2 regions of the Aminobacter sp. P4_D5 genome follow, and region 1 is predicted to be linked to the other one. Evidence: riboswitches for the same ligand, from Rfam matches in the RefSeq annotation. Region 1 holds a riboswitch; the other holds the start of a gene.
The links. A riboswitch is a leader RNA that binds a small molecule or an ion and turns the genes downstream of it on or off. The one in region 1 is predicted to bind thiamine pyrophosphate.
Positions count from the first base shown of each region.

Region 2: another riboswitch for thiamine pyrophosphate. It lies ahead of thiB (thiamine ABC transporter substrate binding subunit); the one in region 1 lies ahead of thiC (phosphomethylpyrimidine synthase ThiC).

Region 1 covers NZ_JBFUIP010000036.1:30,276-39,680, reverse strand. Annotated here, with positions in the region: gene AC1DWF_RS10575 (LVIVD repeat-containing protein) at 1-598, shown strand, start outside; gene AC1DWF_RS10570 (F0F1 ATP synthase subunit A) at 681-1,430, opposite strand; gene lpdA (dihydrolipoyl dehydrogenase) at 1,719-3,116, opposite strand; gene AC1DWF_RS10560 (dihydrolipoamide acetyltransferase family protein) at 3,121-4,434, opposite strand; gene AC1DWF_RS10555 (alpha-ketoacid dehydrogenase subunit beta) at 4,437-5,450, opposite strand; gene AC1DWF_RS10550 (thiamine pyrophosphate-dependent enzyme) at 5,454-6,689, opposite strand; TPP riboswitch at 6,876-6,992, shown strand; gene thiC (phosphomethylpyrimidine synthase ThiC) at 7,110-8,927, shown strand; gene thiO (glycine oxidase ThiO) at 8,924-9,405, shown strand, end outside.
Region 2 covers NZ_JBFUIP010000049.1:18,007-24,914, forward strand. Annotated here, with positions in the region: gene AC1DWF_RS13120 (ABC-F family ATP-binding cassette domain-containing protein) at 1-1,363, opposite strand, end outside; gene AC1DWF_RS13125 (thiamine diphosphokinase) at 1,366-2,010, opposite strand; TPP riboswitch at 2,115-2,235, shown strand; gene thiB (thiamine ABC transporter substrate binding subunit) at 2,282-3,286, shown strand; gene thiP (thiamine/thiamine pyrophosphate ABC transporter permease) at 3,524-5,140, shown strand; gene thiQ (thiamine ABC transporter ATP-binding protein) at 5,137-5,862, shown strand; gene AC1DWF_RS13145 (M48 family metalloprotease) at 6,126-6,908, shown strand, end outside.

The DNA.
Region 1 (9,405 bases):
CGACAACCCTGAGATGAAGGGGCATGTCGGCATTGCGCCGAGCTTCGCAGGCACCGAGTTCGACAATGTCGACACCTCCCAGTACGCCCGCACCGGTTATGTCTTCGCCAACGGCTATCCGATGAACTCGAACTGCTACGAGCCCTACAAGGATGTGCTGGTGATCAACGCCAAGGATCCGGCCAAGCCGGAGATCGTGGCGACCTTGCCGCGGCCGACACCGCCCAAGGACGCGAACTTCACCGATTTCTGCCAGCGCAAGGGCAGTTTTGGGCCGAAGCGCTCGGGCACCACGCACCAGCCGGGCCATGGCCGCGACGGGCTCGCGCCATATGCCTTCTACAATGCCGGTCTGCAGCTCTTCGACGTCAAGAACCCCGCCGATCCCAAGATCGCCGGCTATTTCGTTCCGCGTTTCCCGACAGACAAGGAGATGCCGGATTACACTTACGACAATGCGAGCTTTGCGGTGTTCACCGAATATGACCGCAATATCATCTGGCTGTTTGCGATCGACGGCGTCTATGCGCTGAAGACACCGCTGCTGGGCGAACCCAAGATGGGCATGAGCGACAAGGTCTGGCCGCCGCGCGACTGAGAATCGAGATCGGCCGACAGCCGCCAATCCATCAACCCCGGCTTTACGCCGGGGTTTTTGTTTTCAAGTGACTTGTGCCTGATCAATGGCCGGGGTGCAGCGCGTCGTTCAGATACATGCAGGTCAGCATGGTGAAGATGTAGGCCTGGATCACCGCCATCAGAAGTTCGAGCCCGGTGAGCGCGACCGTCATCGTCAGCGGCAGGATGGCGGCGAAGATGCCGAGGGTTCCCATGCTGCCGAGGCTGACCACGAAACCGGCGAAGACCTTGAGCGTGATGTGGCCGGCGAGCATGACGGCGAACAGACGCACCGAATGGCTGATCGGGCGCGAGATATAGGAGACGATCTCGATCGGCACGATGATCGGCGACAAGAGCAGCGGCACACCGGAGGGCATGAACAGGCGGAAAAAGCCGAGGCCGTTCTTCCAGATGCCGTAGATCGTGACCGTACCGAACACCAGCATGGCGAAAGCGAAGGTCACGATGATGTGGCTGGTGACCGTGAACGCGTAGGGGAACAAGCCCGCGAGATTGGCGATCAGGATGAAGACAAACAGCGAAAAGACGAGCGGAAAGAACTTCATGCCGCTCTCGCCCGCATTGTCGCGCAGCGTCTTTGACACGAACTCGTAGATCAGTTCGGTGATCGACTGCAGGCGGGAGGGCACCAGCGCTCGACCGCTCGTCGAAAGCATGAGGAACAACCCGCCGAACACCACTGCCCCCACCATATAAGCGGCGGAGTTGGTGAAAGCGAATTCCTGCCCCGCAAACTCGAAGAGGGTGAAAATCGGCTTGATTTCAAATTGTTCTATTGGTCCGGCCACAGTGCCTCTCCGGTCGGTTCGATTGCTGATGCGAAAGCGCGCGCACCGGAGCCATATCCGGAAGCCAAAATTGACCAAGCGTGCCTACGGTCCGCCAAAAGCGGTTCCGCAGCTTTTTCGCGATTTTTGAGATGAGTTTCGGTCGGGGTAGCAATTATTGGCGCCATCTTTTGGATGGGGCCGTCCCCGAGCGTTCAAGGCACTGGTCGTCCAGTGCGTGGGCTTGTTAGCCTAAGCGGCACGCCACGGCAAGGCACGAGGTGACGCGGCGCAGGGCCGCGTCACAGATTAGATATGCAGCGCATGGCCAAGCGTGCGCAAAGAGGCCTCAAGGAAAGCCTCGCTCTGAGTTGGATGGGCATGGATGGTGCCGGCGATATCCTCCAGCCGTGCGCCCATCTCGATGGCCAGGCTGAAGGCCGCTGACAGCTCCGAAACGCCAGCGCCGACCGCCTGGATACCGAGCACCAGATGGTTGTCAGCGCGCGCAACGATGCGCACGAAGCCGTCCTCGCTCGCCAGCGTCATCGCCCGGCCATTGGCCGAAAACGGGAACTGCGATGACTTGATCTCGATACCGAGGTTTTTTGCTTCGTCGGGCGACAAGCCTGCAGTGACGATCTCTGGATCGGTGAAGCAGACAGCGGGGATCGAGCGCTTGTCCCAGCTTCTTTTGTGGCCAGCGACGATCTCGGCGACCATTTCGCCCTGCGCCATGGCACGGTGCGCCAGCATCGGCTCGCCGGTGACGTCGCCGATAGCGTAGATGCCGCGCATCGAGGTGCGGCACTGTTCGTCGATGCGGATGAAACGGCCGTCGCGATCGAGGTCGATCTCCTCCAGCCCCCAGCCTTCGACAAGCGGCTTGCGGCCCACGGTGACAAGCACCTTGTCGGCCGCGATCTTCTGCTCGCTGCCATCGGCTGCCTCGACCAGAAGCGCATCGCCCTTGGCGCTGAGCCCCTTGGCCTTTGCACCCGTCATCACCTTGACGCCGAGCGCTTCCAGGCGCTTGGCGACGGGCCGCGTCAGTTCGGCGTCATATTGCGGCAGGATGCGCGGCAAGGCTTCCACGACGGTCACCTTTGAGCCCAGCTTGGCAAAGGCAGTGCCGAGCTCCAGCCCGATATAGCCACCGCCGACAACGGCAAGCTCAGCCGGCACGTGCTTGAGTGCCAGAGCCTCGGTTGACGAAATCACCTGCCCACCGAAGGGCAGGAACGGCAGTTCGACCGGCGCGGAACCGGTGGCAATGACGATGATTTCAGCGCGGATCACCTGCAAGCCGGTCTCGGTGTCGACCTCGACGGTCTTGCCGTCACGAAAGCGCGCCCAGCCCTGCACCGACTTGACCCTGGCCTTCTTGAGCAGCCCAGCCACGCCGCTGGTCAAGCGGCCAACGATACGATCCTTCCAGGCGACGGTCTTGGCAAGGTCGAGCACCGGCGCCGATACGCTGATGCCGAACGGACTGGTGCCTCCAGCCATCTCGGAGACCTTGAGATACTCATCCGCTGCATGGATCATCGCCTTGGAGGGGATGCAGCCGACATTGAGGCAGGTGCCGCCCGGCTTGGCCGCTTCGACGATCACCGTGTCGATGCCGAGCTGGCCGGCGCGGATGGCGCAGATGTAGCCGCCGGGGCCGGCGCCGATGATGAGAAGCTTGCAGGAAATTTCCTTCATCGCCTCAGCCTTCCATGAAGATCATTGCCGGCGCTTCGAGCAGCGCCTTGATGCGCTGGACGAAGACCGCCGCGTCCCAGCCGTCGATGACGCGATGGTCGAAGCTGGAGGAGATGTTCATCATCTTGCGCGGTATGAACTGGGTGCCGTCCCACATCGGCCGCACCATGATCTTGTTGACGCCGACGATCGCCACCTCTGGGTAGTTGATGACAGGCGTGGTGGCGACGCCGCCCATCGCGCCCAGCGAGGTGATGGTGATGGTCGAGCCGGTCAGTTCCTCTCGCGTCGCCGTGCCTGCCTTGGCGGCATCGGCAAGGCGATTGACCTCGGCGGCGCAGTCCCACAGGTCGCGCGCTTCGGCATGCTTGATCACGGGAACAACGAGCCCGCCCGGCGTCTGCGCGGCCATGCCGATATGCACGCCGGCATGGCGCATGACGACGCCGGCATCGTCGTCGAACAGCGCATTGAGCTGCGGTTGCTCGGCAACCGCCTTGACCAGCGCCCGCATCAGGAATGGCAACAGCGTCAGCTTCGGCCTGTCCGGCTTTTTCGACGCGTTGAGCTTGGTACGCAGTTCCTCCAGTGCCGTGACGTCGATTTCCTCGACATAGGTGATGTGGGGAATGCGCGACTTGGCCAGCGACATCTTCTCGGCGATGCGGCGGCGCAGGCCGACGATCTTGATCTCCTCGACCCCGGTCTTGGCCTCCAAGCCAGTTGCTGCCGGCTGTGCGCCGCGCGAGGCGAAAGCGTCGAGGTCTTCATGCGTGACCCGGCCAGCGGGACCAGTTCCTGGGACCTGACGCAGATCGATGCCGGCTTCCTTGGCGCGCAGGCGGACAGCGGGCGAAGCAATGGGCCGTTCGCCTTCCGGTCGGGGCAGGCCAACGGTCGCTTGCGGCATTGGCTTGAGTGCAGCGGCCGGTGTGGGAGCCTTCACAGCGGGTGTTGATTCGACTTTCTTAGCCGGCTCAGAAGCGGTTTCCGCGGCGACAGTTGGCGCAACATCCTTGCCCTCGCGCTCGGCCGGAGCGGGTGCTTTGGCAGGCGCCGTGTCAGCTGGCGCATCGCCGGCCACCTTGATCCGCACGATCGGCGAGCCGACAGCGACGGTGTCGCCGATTTCGGCGCCAAGCCAGCTGATCTCGCCATCGACCGGCGACGGGATCTCGACCGTCGCCTTGTCGGTCATGACGGCAGCAAGCACTGCGTCCTCGCGGACAAGGTCGCCGACCTTGACGTGCCATTCGACCAGCTCGGCTTCGGCCACGCCTTCGCCGACGTCGGGAAGCTTGATGACATGTTCGCCCATGCTCAGGCCTCCATCGTTTCAATCAGCGCCTGCCCGACACGCTTCGGACCGGGGAAATAGTCCCACTCCTGCGCATGCGGATAAGGCGTATCCCAGCCGGTGACGCGCGCGATCGGCGCTTCGAGGTGGTAGAAGCAGTGCTCCTGCACAAGCGCTGCAAGTTCGGCACCGAAGCCGGAGGTCAATGTCGCTTCATGGACGATGACGCAGCGGCGGGTCTTCTTGACCGAGGCGACTATGGTGTCGAGATCGAGCGGCAACAGCGTGCGCAAGTCGATGACCTCGGCGTCGATGCCGGTTTCCTCGGCAGCCGCCTGGGCGACATAGACCATGGTGCCATAGGCCAGCACAGTCACATCAGAGCCCGGCCGGCGGATCTCCGCCCTGCCGAGTGGCGTGGTGTAGTGCCCATCGGGCACCTCGCCCAGTTCGTGCTTCGACCATGCCGTGACCGGCCGGTCGTGATGGCCGTCGAAGGGGCCGTTGTATAATCGTTTCGGCTCCAGAAAGATCACCGGATCCGGATCTTCGATGGAAGCGATCAGCAGGCCCTTGGCATCGAGCGGATTGGACGGAACCACCACCTTGAGACCTGAAACGTGGGTGAAAAGCGCCTCGGGGCTCTGGCTGTGGGTTTGTCCGCCAAAGATGCCGCCGCCGGTCGGCATGCGCACGACGATCGGACAGGTGAACTCGCCATTGGATCGGTAGCGCAATCGTGCCGCTTCCGAAACGATCTGGTCATATGCTGGATAGACGTAGTCGGCGAACTGCACCTCGACGCATGGCTTGAGCCCGTAGGCGGCCATGCCGATGGCGGCACCGACAATGCCCAATTCGCTGATCGGCGCGTCGAAACAACGCGAACGACCGTATTTCTGCTGGAGGCCTTGCGTGCAGCGGAAAACACCGCCGAAATAGCCGACGTCCTCGCCGAAGACCACGACATCGTCATCGCGCCCCATGGCAACGTCCATGGCGCTGCGGATGGCTTCGATCATTGTCATGCGCGGCATGGCTTATACCCCCGCCTTCTGGCGCTGGCGCCTGAGATGCGGCGGCATCTCGGCATAGACACCCTCGAACATGTCGCGTGTCGACGGCTTACCGCCGGCATGCAAGGTGCCGTGGCTTTCCGCTTCCTTCTGCGCTGATATGACGGTTTCGAGGATCTCAGCCTCGGCCTGCTTGTGGCGCTCGTCCGACCACAGACCGCGCTTGATCAGATGGTTCTTGAGCCTGATCACCGGGTCGCCGAGCGGCCAGGCGTCGGACTCGGTCTTGGGCCGATAGGCGGACGGATCGTCGGAGGTCGAGTGCGCGCCGACACGGTAGGTGACATATTCGACAAGCGTCGGGCCGAGGTTGCGCCGCGCGCGTTCGGTCGCCCATTTGGCCACGGCATGGACGGCGAGATAGTCGTTGCCGTCGACGCGCAGCGCCGCAATGCCGAAACCAAGGCCGCGCGCGGCAAAGGTGCCGGAGCCGCCGCGGGCGATGCCCTGGAAGGTCGAGATCGCCCACTGGTTGTTGACGATGTTGAGCACGACGGGTGCCTTGTAGGTCGATGCGAAGACGAGCGCTGCGTGGAAATCGCTTTCCGCCGTCGCACCGTCGCCGACCCAGCCGACTGCGATCTTGGTGTCACCCTTGATCGCCGAGGCCATCGCCCAGCCGACGGCCTGGATGTACTGCGTCGTCAAATTGCCCGAGATCGAAAAGAAGCCGTGCTCCTTCGAGGCATACATCACCGGCAGCTGACGGCCCTTCAGCGGGTCACGCTCGTTTGAATAGATCTGGTTCATCATCTCGACCATCGGGTAGCCGCCCGCGATCAGCAGGCCGGCCTGGCGGTAGGTCGGGAAGTTCATGTCGCCGGGATTGAGCGCCTTGCGGAAGGCGCAGCTCACCGCCTCCTCGCCCATATGCTGCATGTAAAACGAGGTCTTGCCCTGGCGTTGCGCCATCTGCATGCGCGCATCGAAAGTACGCAGCGTCACCATGTGGCGCAGGCCTTCGAGCTGTTCCTCGTCGGTCAGCGTGCCGGCCCAGGGCCCGACAGCATCACCTTCGCGGTTAAGCACCCGGATGATCGAATAAGCGAGATCACGGATGTTGCGCGGATCGACATCAACCTCCGGTCGCATGACCGATCCGGCCTTGGGAATCGGCACGTTGGAAAAGTCGGGCGTCCCGCCCGGCCGAACCTCGGGCTCGGGCACGTGGAACTTGAGTGGCGAGGGATTGTCCGTCACGGATGTTCCTCCTGTCTCGCGCGCAGGCCAACTGGTCCTCCCTGCGCGGCAGACAATTTATGTCAGTAACGCTGACCTATTATCCCAACGCTTTGAAAACCGCAATGGCCGTCCGCGGTGAGTTTGGCATTGTCGCGACAATATCGAAAGCCCGGTTGACAGAAGGCCCGTTCCGCGCTCATCCTTAAGGCTCACCAGGGGGGTCCCGACAAGGGGCTGAGATACTGCTAGCTCGCGCAGCGCAGTGACCCGTTGAACCTGATCCAGTTCACACTGGCGTAGGGACGGTGCGAGGCTTCGCGGGTCGGCTTCTTCCGGCATCGGCATTCGAGCAAACGCTCGAAGTCCCTCAGGCAAGGTCTCACCTCCTCCTCATCGCACGAACTGGGTCTCCGTTGCATCAGAGCAAGGAGGCTCACCATGAATGCCCTGACCCCGACCGTCACAACAGGCGCACTGCCCGCCTCGAAAAAGGTCCACAAACCAGGTCTCATCCACCCCGGCATCCGCGTGCCGATGCGCGAAATCTCGGTGCACCCGACCGCCATGGAGCCGCCCGTCACGGTCTATGATTCGTCGGGTCCCTACACCGACGCGACTGTGACAACCAATATCGAGGGCGGCCTGGCCAGGCTGCGCGAGGATTGGATCGTCGCCCGCGGCGACGTCGAACGTTACGACGGCCGCACCGTGAAAGCCGAGGACAACGGCTTTGTCTCGGGCGAAAGGCTGACGCCGGAGTTCCCTGTCCGCAACAAGCCGCTGCGCGCCACCGGCGGACGCGCAGTCACCCAGATTGCCTATGCCCGCGCCGGCATCATCACGCCGGAGATGGAGTTCGTCGCCATCCGCGAAAACCTCGGCCGCGAGCAGTTGCGCGAGAAGATGAAGCGCGACGGCGAGAGCTTTGGCGCTGTCATTCCCGACTTCGTCACACCTGAATTCGTCCGCGAAGAAGTTGCGCGTGGAAGGGCGATCATCCCCTCCAACATCAACCATCCAGAGAGCGAGCCGATGATCATCGGCCGCAATTTCCTGGTCAAGATCAACGCCAATATCGGCAACTCGGCTGTGACCTCGTCGATGGCCGAAGAGGTCGAAAAGATGGTGTGGTCGATCCGCTGGGGCGCCGACACGGTGATGGACCTGTCGACGGGCCGCAACATCCACAACATCCGCGACTGGATCATCCGCAATTCACCGGTGCCGATCGGCACTGTGCCGCTCTACCAGGCGCTGGAAAAGGTCAGCGGCGTTGCCGAGGACCTGACCTGGGAAATCTACCGCGACACGCTGATCGAGCAGGCCGAACAGGGCGTCGACTATTTCACCATCCATGCCGGCGTGCGGCTGCCCTATATCCATCTGACCGTCGACCGGGTCACCGGCATCGTCTCGCGCGGCGGCTCAATCATGGCCAAGTGGTGCCTGCATCACCACAAGGAAAGCTTCCTCTACGAGCATTTCGAGGAAATCTGCGACATCTGCCGCACCTATGACGTCGCCTTCTCGCTCGGTGACGGCCTGCGCCCCGGCTCGATTGCCGACGCCAACGACGCAGCCCAGTTCGCCGAACTGGAAACGCTTGGCGAGCTGACCCAGATCGCCTGGGCCAAGGACTGCCAGGTGATGATCGAAGGCCCCGGCCATGTGCCGATGCACAAGATCAAGGAAAACATGGACAAGCAGTTGGAAGTCTGCGGCGAAGCCCCCTTCTACACGCTTGGGCCTTTGACCACCGACATCGCGCCCGGCTACGACCACATCACCTCGGGCATAGGTGCGGCGATGATCGGCTGGTTCGGCACGGCCATGCTTTGCTACGTCACCCCCAAGGAGCATCTCGGCCTGCCCGACCGCGACGACGTCAAGGTCGGCGTCATCACCTACAAGATCGCGGCCCATGCCGCCGATCTCGCCAAGGGTCATCCTGCGTCCAAGGTCAGGGACGACGCGCTGTCGCGGGCACGCTTCGAGTTCCGCTGGGAAGACCAGTTCAACCTGTCGCTCGACCCCGACACGGCCCGATCCTTCCACGATGCGACCTTGCCCAAGGAAGCACACAAGGTGGCGCATTTCTGCTCGATGTGCGGGCCGAAATTCTGCTCGATGCGGATTTCGCACGACATCCGCAACGAGGCGCGCGCCGCCGGCATGGCGGCGATGGCGGAGAAATTCCGCGATGGCGGCGACCTCTATATGGCGGTCGAAGGAACGGAGGCAGCAGGCCAGCCATGAAGGTGCTCATCCGCGGCGCGGGCGTCACCGGCCTGACGCTCGCCCATGAGCTGGCGTCGCGCGGTACAAGCGTCACGGTCGTCGAGCAGCGACGTCAGATCGCCGGCAATGCCTCATGGCAAGCCGGCGGCATGCTGGCGCCATGGTGCGAGCGCGAGAGCGCCGAAGTAACCGTACTGACCTTGGGCAGGCAGGCGGCGGACTGGTGGGACGCCGCCCTGCCTGGCCATGTCGTGCGCAACGGTACGCTAGTGCTGGCGCCGGCGCGTGACACCGCCGAACTCGACCGTTTTAGCAGTCGAACCTCTGGCCATGTCTTAGTCGACGGCGATGCCATCGCTGCGCTCGAACCAGACTTGGCAGGTCGGTTTTCGCGTGGGCTGTTCTTTGCAGAGGAAGCGCATCTCGATCCGCGCCAAGCATTGCTCGGCCTCAAGGAAAAGCTGACCCGGATGGGCGTGCATTTCGCGTTCGGCTA
Region 2 (6,908 bases), on a different contig from region 1:
TGACGGTACCGGCAAAACCGGCGACCAGTTCCTGCAGCAATTCCAGCGTCTCCATGTCGAGATCGTTGGTCGGTTCGTCGAGCACCAGCAGATTGGCCGGGCGTGCCAGAACACGCGCCAGGATCAGCCGGGCGCGTTCGCCGCCCGAGAGCTCGCGCACCGGCGTGCGCGCCTGCTCCGGCTTGAACAGGAAGTCCTTCATGTAGGAGACGACGTGGCGCTGCTCGCCATTGATGACAAGGTTTTCGCCGCGCCCGTCGGTCAGGTAGCTCGACAGTGTCTCGTGCGGATCGACAGCCTCGCGCTTTTGGTCGAGGGTGGCGATCTCAAGATTAACGCCGAGCCGGATCGTGCCGGCGTCGGGCTCAAGCTCGCCGGTCAGCATCTTGAGCAGCGTCGTCTTGCCGGCGCCATTCGGCCCAACCAGGCCGACACGGTCGCCGCGCTGGATGCGGGTGGAAAAGTCCTTGACCACAACGAGGTCGCCGAAAGCCTTGTCGATGTTCTTGGCCTCGATGATCAGCTTGCCGGATTCGGCCGCCTCACTCGCCACCATCGTCGCCACGCCTTCGGCACCGCGATGGCCCCGGAAGCTCTGGCGCATCGTCTGCAGCTCACCGAGCCGGCGCATGTTTCGCTTGCGCCGCGCCGTCACGCCATAGCGCAGCCAGTGCTCTTCGCGCACGATCTGGCGGCCGAGCTTGTGTTGGTCGCGCTCTTCCTCCTCGAGAATCTGGTCGCGCCATTCCTCGAAATGGGCAAAGCCACGGTCGAGCCGGCGCGTCTGGCCGCGATCGAGCCAAACCGTGTTGCGGCTGACGCGCTCGAGAAAACGCCTGTCGTGCGAAATGACGATCAGCGCTGATGAGGTGCGGATCAGTTCTTCCTCCAGCCACTCGATAACGGCAAGGTCGAGATGGTTGGTCGGCTCGTCGAGCAGCATGATGTCGGGCTCGGGCGCCATGACGCGGGCAAGGGCGGCACGCCGCGCCTCGCCGCCCGACAGGTCGGCCGGAGACTCTTCGCCGGTGAGGCCAAGATGGTCGAGCAGATAGGTGGCGCGGTGCGGGTCATCTGCGGGTCCGAGACCAGCCTCGACATAGGCGCGCACCGAAGCGAAGCCATCCATGTCGGGCATCTGCGGCAGGTAGCGGATCGTCGCCGACGGCTGGCGGAACACCACGCCATCCTGCGGTTCGACCAGCCCGGCAGCGATCTTGAGCAGCGTCGACTTGCCCGACCCGTTGCGCCCGACCAAAGCGATCTTGTCGCCCGAAGCCGCCGACAGCGATGCGCCATCAAGCAGCGGCGTGCCACCGAAAGTCAGACGGATGCCGTCAAGATTGAGAAGCGGTGGCGCCATGTTCAGAATTCCAAGGCAGGAAAGGGATGGGCGAGAAGCAGCGCGCGGCCGCTACCGAGCGAAACACGCAAGGTGCCCCGCACTTCGTTGGAGAGTGTCAGCGATGAGCCGAACGGCACGTCGACGCCGTTGAGCGGCCATTTGGCGCCCTCTTCGGACAGGCCAGACAGTTCGGAAAAAGCAAGTACGGAAAACAACGTGCCGTCGTCATAGTCGAAGCTCATCGTGCCCGGCAAAAGCGGATGCGCCTCCTGGCGCCCGCTGGTCAGGATCACCTCGGTGCCAGCCTCGGCAAGCCGCAGCGCCAGAGCGAGGTGGAGAAAGGCATGGTCGGCGCGCGGGCCGCCGAAGGCACCGACGAGCACCAGCGAGGTCGCGCCGCGCTGGAGTGCCGCCGCGATAGCGAGTTCGCCGTCGGTCTTGTCCTTTTCCTCAGGAAACGTCTCGCGCGGCAGGTCGGCAAAGCGCGGATCGACGTCAGCCGGCACGGAATCGAAATCGCCGAGCCACAGCTCCGGCATCAGTTCCAGGGTGGTGGCGTGGCGAATGCCGGCATCGGCCGCGATAACACGGCTGCCCGCGACCTGACGGTCGACGAGCGGCGTGCGCAAAAGCTCGCCGCCAAGGAGTATGGTGAACCGGGTCATGGCAGCGCATTACCAGTCCGGCGGCCGAAACGGAAGGCCGCGACGTTGGTTCGTGGCCGGCAAACTACCGCTTGCGTGGCCTGCGGCACGGCCCTATTTGTTGAACCGCTCTAACGGGGTGCCTGACGTGTTCACACGCGTCGGCTGAGAGGCATGGGGAAATCCAGCCAACCCGCTGAACCTGATCCGGTTTGTACCGGCGGAGGGATTAGATGCTTCGGACGCCCGGCGCTTCAAATTCCCTTTCAACACCAATAAAGGAGGCGCGCCGATGCGCACGATCTTGCTGTCCTTGACCTCGGCCCTGGCGCTTGCCGCCGCAGCCTTTCCGGCCGCCGCCGAAGGCAAACTTACCGTCTACACCTATGAAAGCTTCACTTCGGAGTGGGGTCCCGGCCCGCAGGTCAAGAAGGCCTTCGAGGCCGAATGCGGCTGCGAAGTAGACTTCGTTTCGGTTGCTGATGGTGTGGCCCTGCTCAATCGTGTGAAACTCGAAGGCGCCTCGACCAAGGCCGACATCGTGCTCGGCCTCGACACCAACCTGACCGCCGAGGCCAAGGCGACCGGCCTGTTTACCCCGCATGGCGCTGCCGGCGAAGACGTCAAGGTTCCCGGCGACTGGAAGGACGACACTTTCGTGCCTTACGACTACGGCTACTTCGCCGTGGTCTACGACACCGAAAAGCTGAAGAACCCACCCAAGAGCCTGAAGGAACTGGTCGAGGGCGACCCCGAGCAGAAGATCGCGATCCAGGACCCGCGCACCTCAACGCCGGGCCTCGGCCTGCTGCTGTGGGTCAAGTCGGTCTATGGCGACAAGGCGCCGGAAGCCTGGGCCAAGCTCAAGGGTCGCGTTCTGACCGTGACGCCGAGCTGGAGCGAGGCCTACGGCCTGTTCACCAAGGGCGAGGCGCCGATGGTGCTGTCCTACACCACCTCGCCGGCCTACCACATGGTCGCGGACAAGTCTGAGCGCTACCAGGCGGCATCCTTCGAGGAAGGCCACTATCTCCAGATCGAAGTTGCCGGCATCACCACGACAGGCGCCAAGAATCCGCTGGCGGAAAAGTTCATGGCCTTCATGACGAGCCCGGGTTTCCAGGACGTGGTGCCCGAGACCAACTGGATGCTGCCTGCCGGCAAGACCGACAAGCCGCTCGACCCGGCCTTCGACAGGCTGGTGAAGCCGGCCAAGACGCTGCTGTTCAGCGCCGACGAGGTTGCTGCCAACCGCAAGGCCTGGGTTGATGAGTGGCTCAGCGTGATGAGCAAGTAAGTTCTATCGACCTGCGATGGCTGTGCTTGAACACCCCCCTCTGGCCTGCCGGCCATCTCCCCCTCAAGGGGGGAGATTGGCTGCGGCACTGCCTTCGCCAACGTTAGATGTTGTCGAAAGTAGAGGGGCGTTGAAGCTGCTGATCTCCCCCCTTGAGGGGGAGATGGCCGGCAGGCCAGAGGGGGGCGGGGCGGAGCGCAACCTTCCGCAGTTTGCCATCCGTCCGACCGGCTCAGCATGTCCATGAGCCGTCGCGACCACCGCATCACCGCTGGCATCGCAGCGCTCGCCGCCATCGGCGTGCTGATCGGCGGGGCGTTTGCCGGCCTTGGCATCGAAGCCCTGCGCAACCCTGAAGGTGCGGCCGCCGCCTTCGACGGTTATCTTTTCCGTGTCGCCCGCTTCACGCTGTGGCAGGCGCTGCTGTCGACGCTGCTATCGGTCGCTCCCGCGATCCTCGTAGCGCGCGCCTTGTCGCGGCACCCGCAATTTCCCGGCCGTGGGCTGATCCTGCGCCTGTTTGCCGTGCCGCTGGCACTGCCGGCCATCGTCGCAGCGCTTGGCATCCTGTCGCTCTATGGCCGCGCCGGCTATTTCGCCGAACCGCTCGTGGCGCTGACCGGCGGAACATGGCCCGGCATCTACGGCCTGTCGGGCATCCTCGTTGCCCATGTCTTCTTCAACCTGCCGCTGGCGACACGGCTGATCCTGGAAGCGCTGCAAACGGTGCCGACCGACCAGTGGCGGCTGGCGAGCCAGCTCGGCATGGGCTCGCGCGCAAGCTTCCGCCTCATCGAATGGCCGGCAATACGCGCGTCCCTGCCCGGCATCGCCGGGCTGGTGTTCATGCTGTGCATCACGTCTTTCACCATCGTGCTCACGCTCGGGGGCGGACCAGCTGCAACGACGCTGGAAGTGGCGATCTACCAGGCGCTGCGCTTCGACTTCGACCCCGCCCGCGCTGTCGCGCTCACCTTGCTGCAAATCGCGCTCACTGCCGTTGTGGTCTTCGCCTTGATGCGGCTAGGCGCCAACACGACCGGCGACGCCAACCTTCCGGTGGCACGTCGTAGCTACATCCAGGCAAAGGCAGGCGAGAAGGCGCTCAACGTCGCGGTGATCCTCATTGCCCTCCTCTTCGTTGGCGGGCCGATGCTGGCGACCGTCGCCTCCGGGCTCAAAGCCGACCTTGGCCGCCTCGCCGGCGAGGCATCGGTGCAGCGCGCGACGCTGACCAGTATCGTGCTGGCCACGCTGTCGGCAACGCTTGCCGCAGCACTTGCCCTGTCGCTGGTGATGGCACGCCGGGCAGTGGCCGGCAGCAGACGGGGTGACAAAAAATCGCTGCTCGAACGCTTCACCGATACAGGTGCTGGTTTCGTGCTGGTGGTGCCGCCGATCGTCATCGGCGCTGGCTGGTTCGTGCTGGTGCGGCAGACGGTCGACGTGTTTGCACTGGCGCCATTCATGGTCGTCACCGTCAATGCGGTCATGGCGATGCCGTTTGCCGTCCGCGCAGTCCGCCCTGCATACGATGCCGCGAGCGAACGCCACGAAAGGCTGTGCGCCCAGCTCGGCATATCAGGCTGGAGCAGGTTGCGGCTGATCGACTGGCCGGTGCTACGTCGCCCGCTGGCAACCGCCTTCGCTTTTGCCATGGCGCTGTCGCTCGGCGATCTCGGCGTGATTGCCCTGTTCGGCAGCGACGCGGTGCAGACCTTGCCTTATCTTCTGCTCGCCCGCATGGGCAGCTACCGCACCGACGATGCGGCTGGGCTGGCGCTGATGCTTGGGTTGTTGTGCCTTGCCTTGATGATGCTCGCCGACCGCCTCGGCAGGGAGACTTCGAAATGACCTCGACACGTGCGGCGGTGCGCCTCGACCAGGTGGTGTTCAGCTACAGCGACACCATGGTGCGCTTTGACGTCGACTTCGCGCCCGGCGAGATCACCGCGATCATGGGGCCGAGCGGTGCCGGCAAATCGACACTGCTCAATCTCGTTGCCGGCTTCGAGACGCCGCGTGAAGGCCGCGTTCTGATCGGCGGTGCGGATCTGACCTCGGCGCCCCCAGCCGAGCGGCCGGTGTCGATGGTGTTTCAGGAAAACAATCTGTTCGCCCATCTCGACGTTGCCAAGAATGTTGGTCTGGGGCGTTCGCCGGCGCTGCGGCTGAGCGCCACTGACAGGCAGGATATCGTGACAGCGCTCGCGCGCGTCGGCCTTGCCGGCATGGAAAACCGCCTGCCGCGTGAGCTGTCTGGCGGCGAACGCCAACGTGTCGCGCTCGCACGCGTCCTGGTGCGCGATCGCCCGATTCTCCTGCTGGATGAACCCTTTGCCTCGCTTGGACCAGCGTTGCGTGACGACATGCTCGACCTTGTGGCAAGCGTCCAATCAGAACGCAGCATGACCGTGCTTTTCGTGACACACCAGCCCGAAGATGCGCGAAAACTCGCCGAAAACATGGTTTTCGTCGAGTCCGGGACGGTTTCCGCAACAGGAAAGACTGCAGATTTCTTTACCAATTCTGGACCTGAGGCGTTCCGACACTATATCGGCAGTGAACGGCGATGACACGATCACGCCGAGTTGCCCGGAAGCGGACATAATTTACAGCCAAATCGCCATATTGGCGGTAATGGCCTTATTGTGTTGGCAAGCTGAGTCTGGCTACGTCCTGGGACGCGGGCCGGTATCTGCTTCGCCTGCCGCCGAAGGAATTTGAAAGGACGCGAGCTCTGCCCATCTGCCGCGACGGACTGATCGAGACGAAAACGCCCCGCTACACGCGACTAGCCATCGCTGTGGCGCTGTCGGCGTTCGTCTCCGGTTGCCAGATGCTCAACACCTCCGACATTCGTGAATCCGGGTTCCAGCCGTCCAACAATCCGGTGACGGTCGACAACGTCACCCGCAACGACAAGCTCGCCGAGATCGCCAAGGCCCAGCATCCGCGCATCCTGGCGACCTATGGCGGCGAGTATTCCGATCCCAAGCTGGAGCGCATGGTCGCCAAGGTCGTCGGCTCCCTGACGACGGTTTCCAGCAACCCGAACCAGACCTACCGCATCACCATCCTCAATTCGCCCAACGTCAACGCCTTCGCCCTGCCCGGCGGCTATCTCTACGTAACGCGCGGGCTACTGGCACTGGCCAATGATTCGGCCGAACTGGCGGCGGTCATCGCGCATGAGATGGGCCACGTCACCGCCAATCACGGCATCCAGCGCCAGCAGAAGGAAGCCGAGGAAGTGCTGGCGACCAAGGTCGTCACCGACGTGCTCGGCGAAAGCCCGACGGCCAAGGCAGCGCTGATCCGCGGCAAGCTGCGGCTCGCGCAGTTCTCGCGCAACCAGGAACTGGAAGCCGACGGCATCGGCATCAAGATGAGCGGCCAGGCCGGCTACGACCCATTTGCCGCCGGCCGCTTCCTGCAGTCGATGGCCGCCTACGCCGACCTGCGCGCGGTCAGCGGCGCCACCGATGCCAGCCTCGACTTCCTGGCAAGCCATCCCAACGCGCCGCAGCGCATCGACCTCGCCCAGCGCCACGCCCGCCAGTTCGGGGCGCCGGGCATCGGCACCCGCGACCGCGATTCTTTCCTGGCGGGAATAGATGGG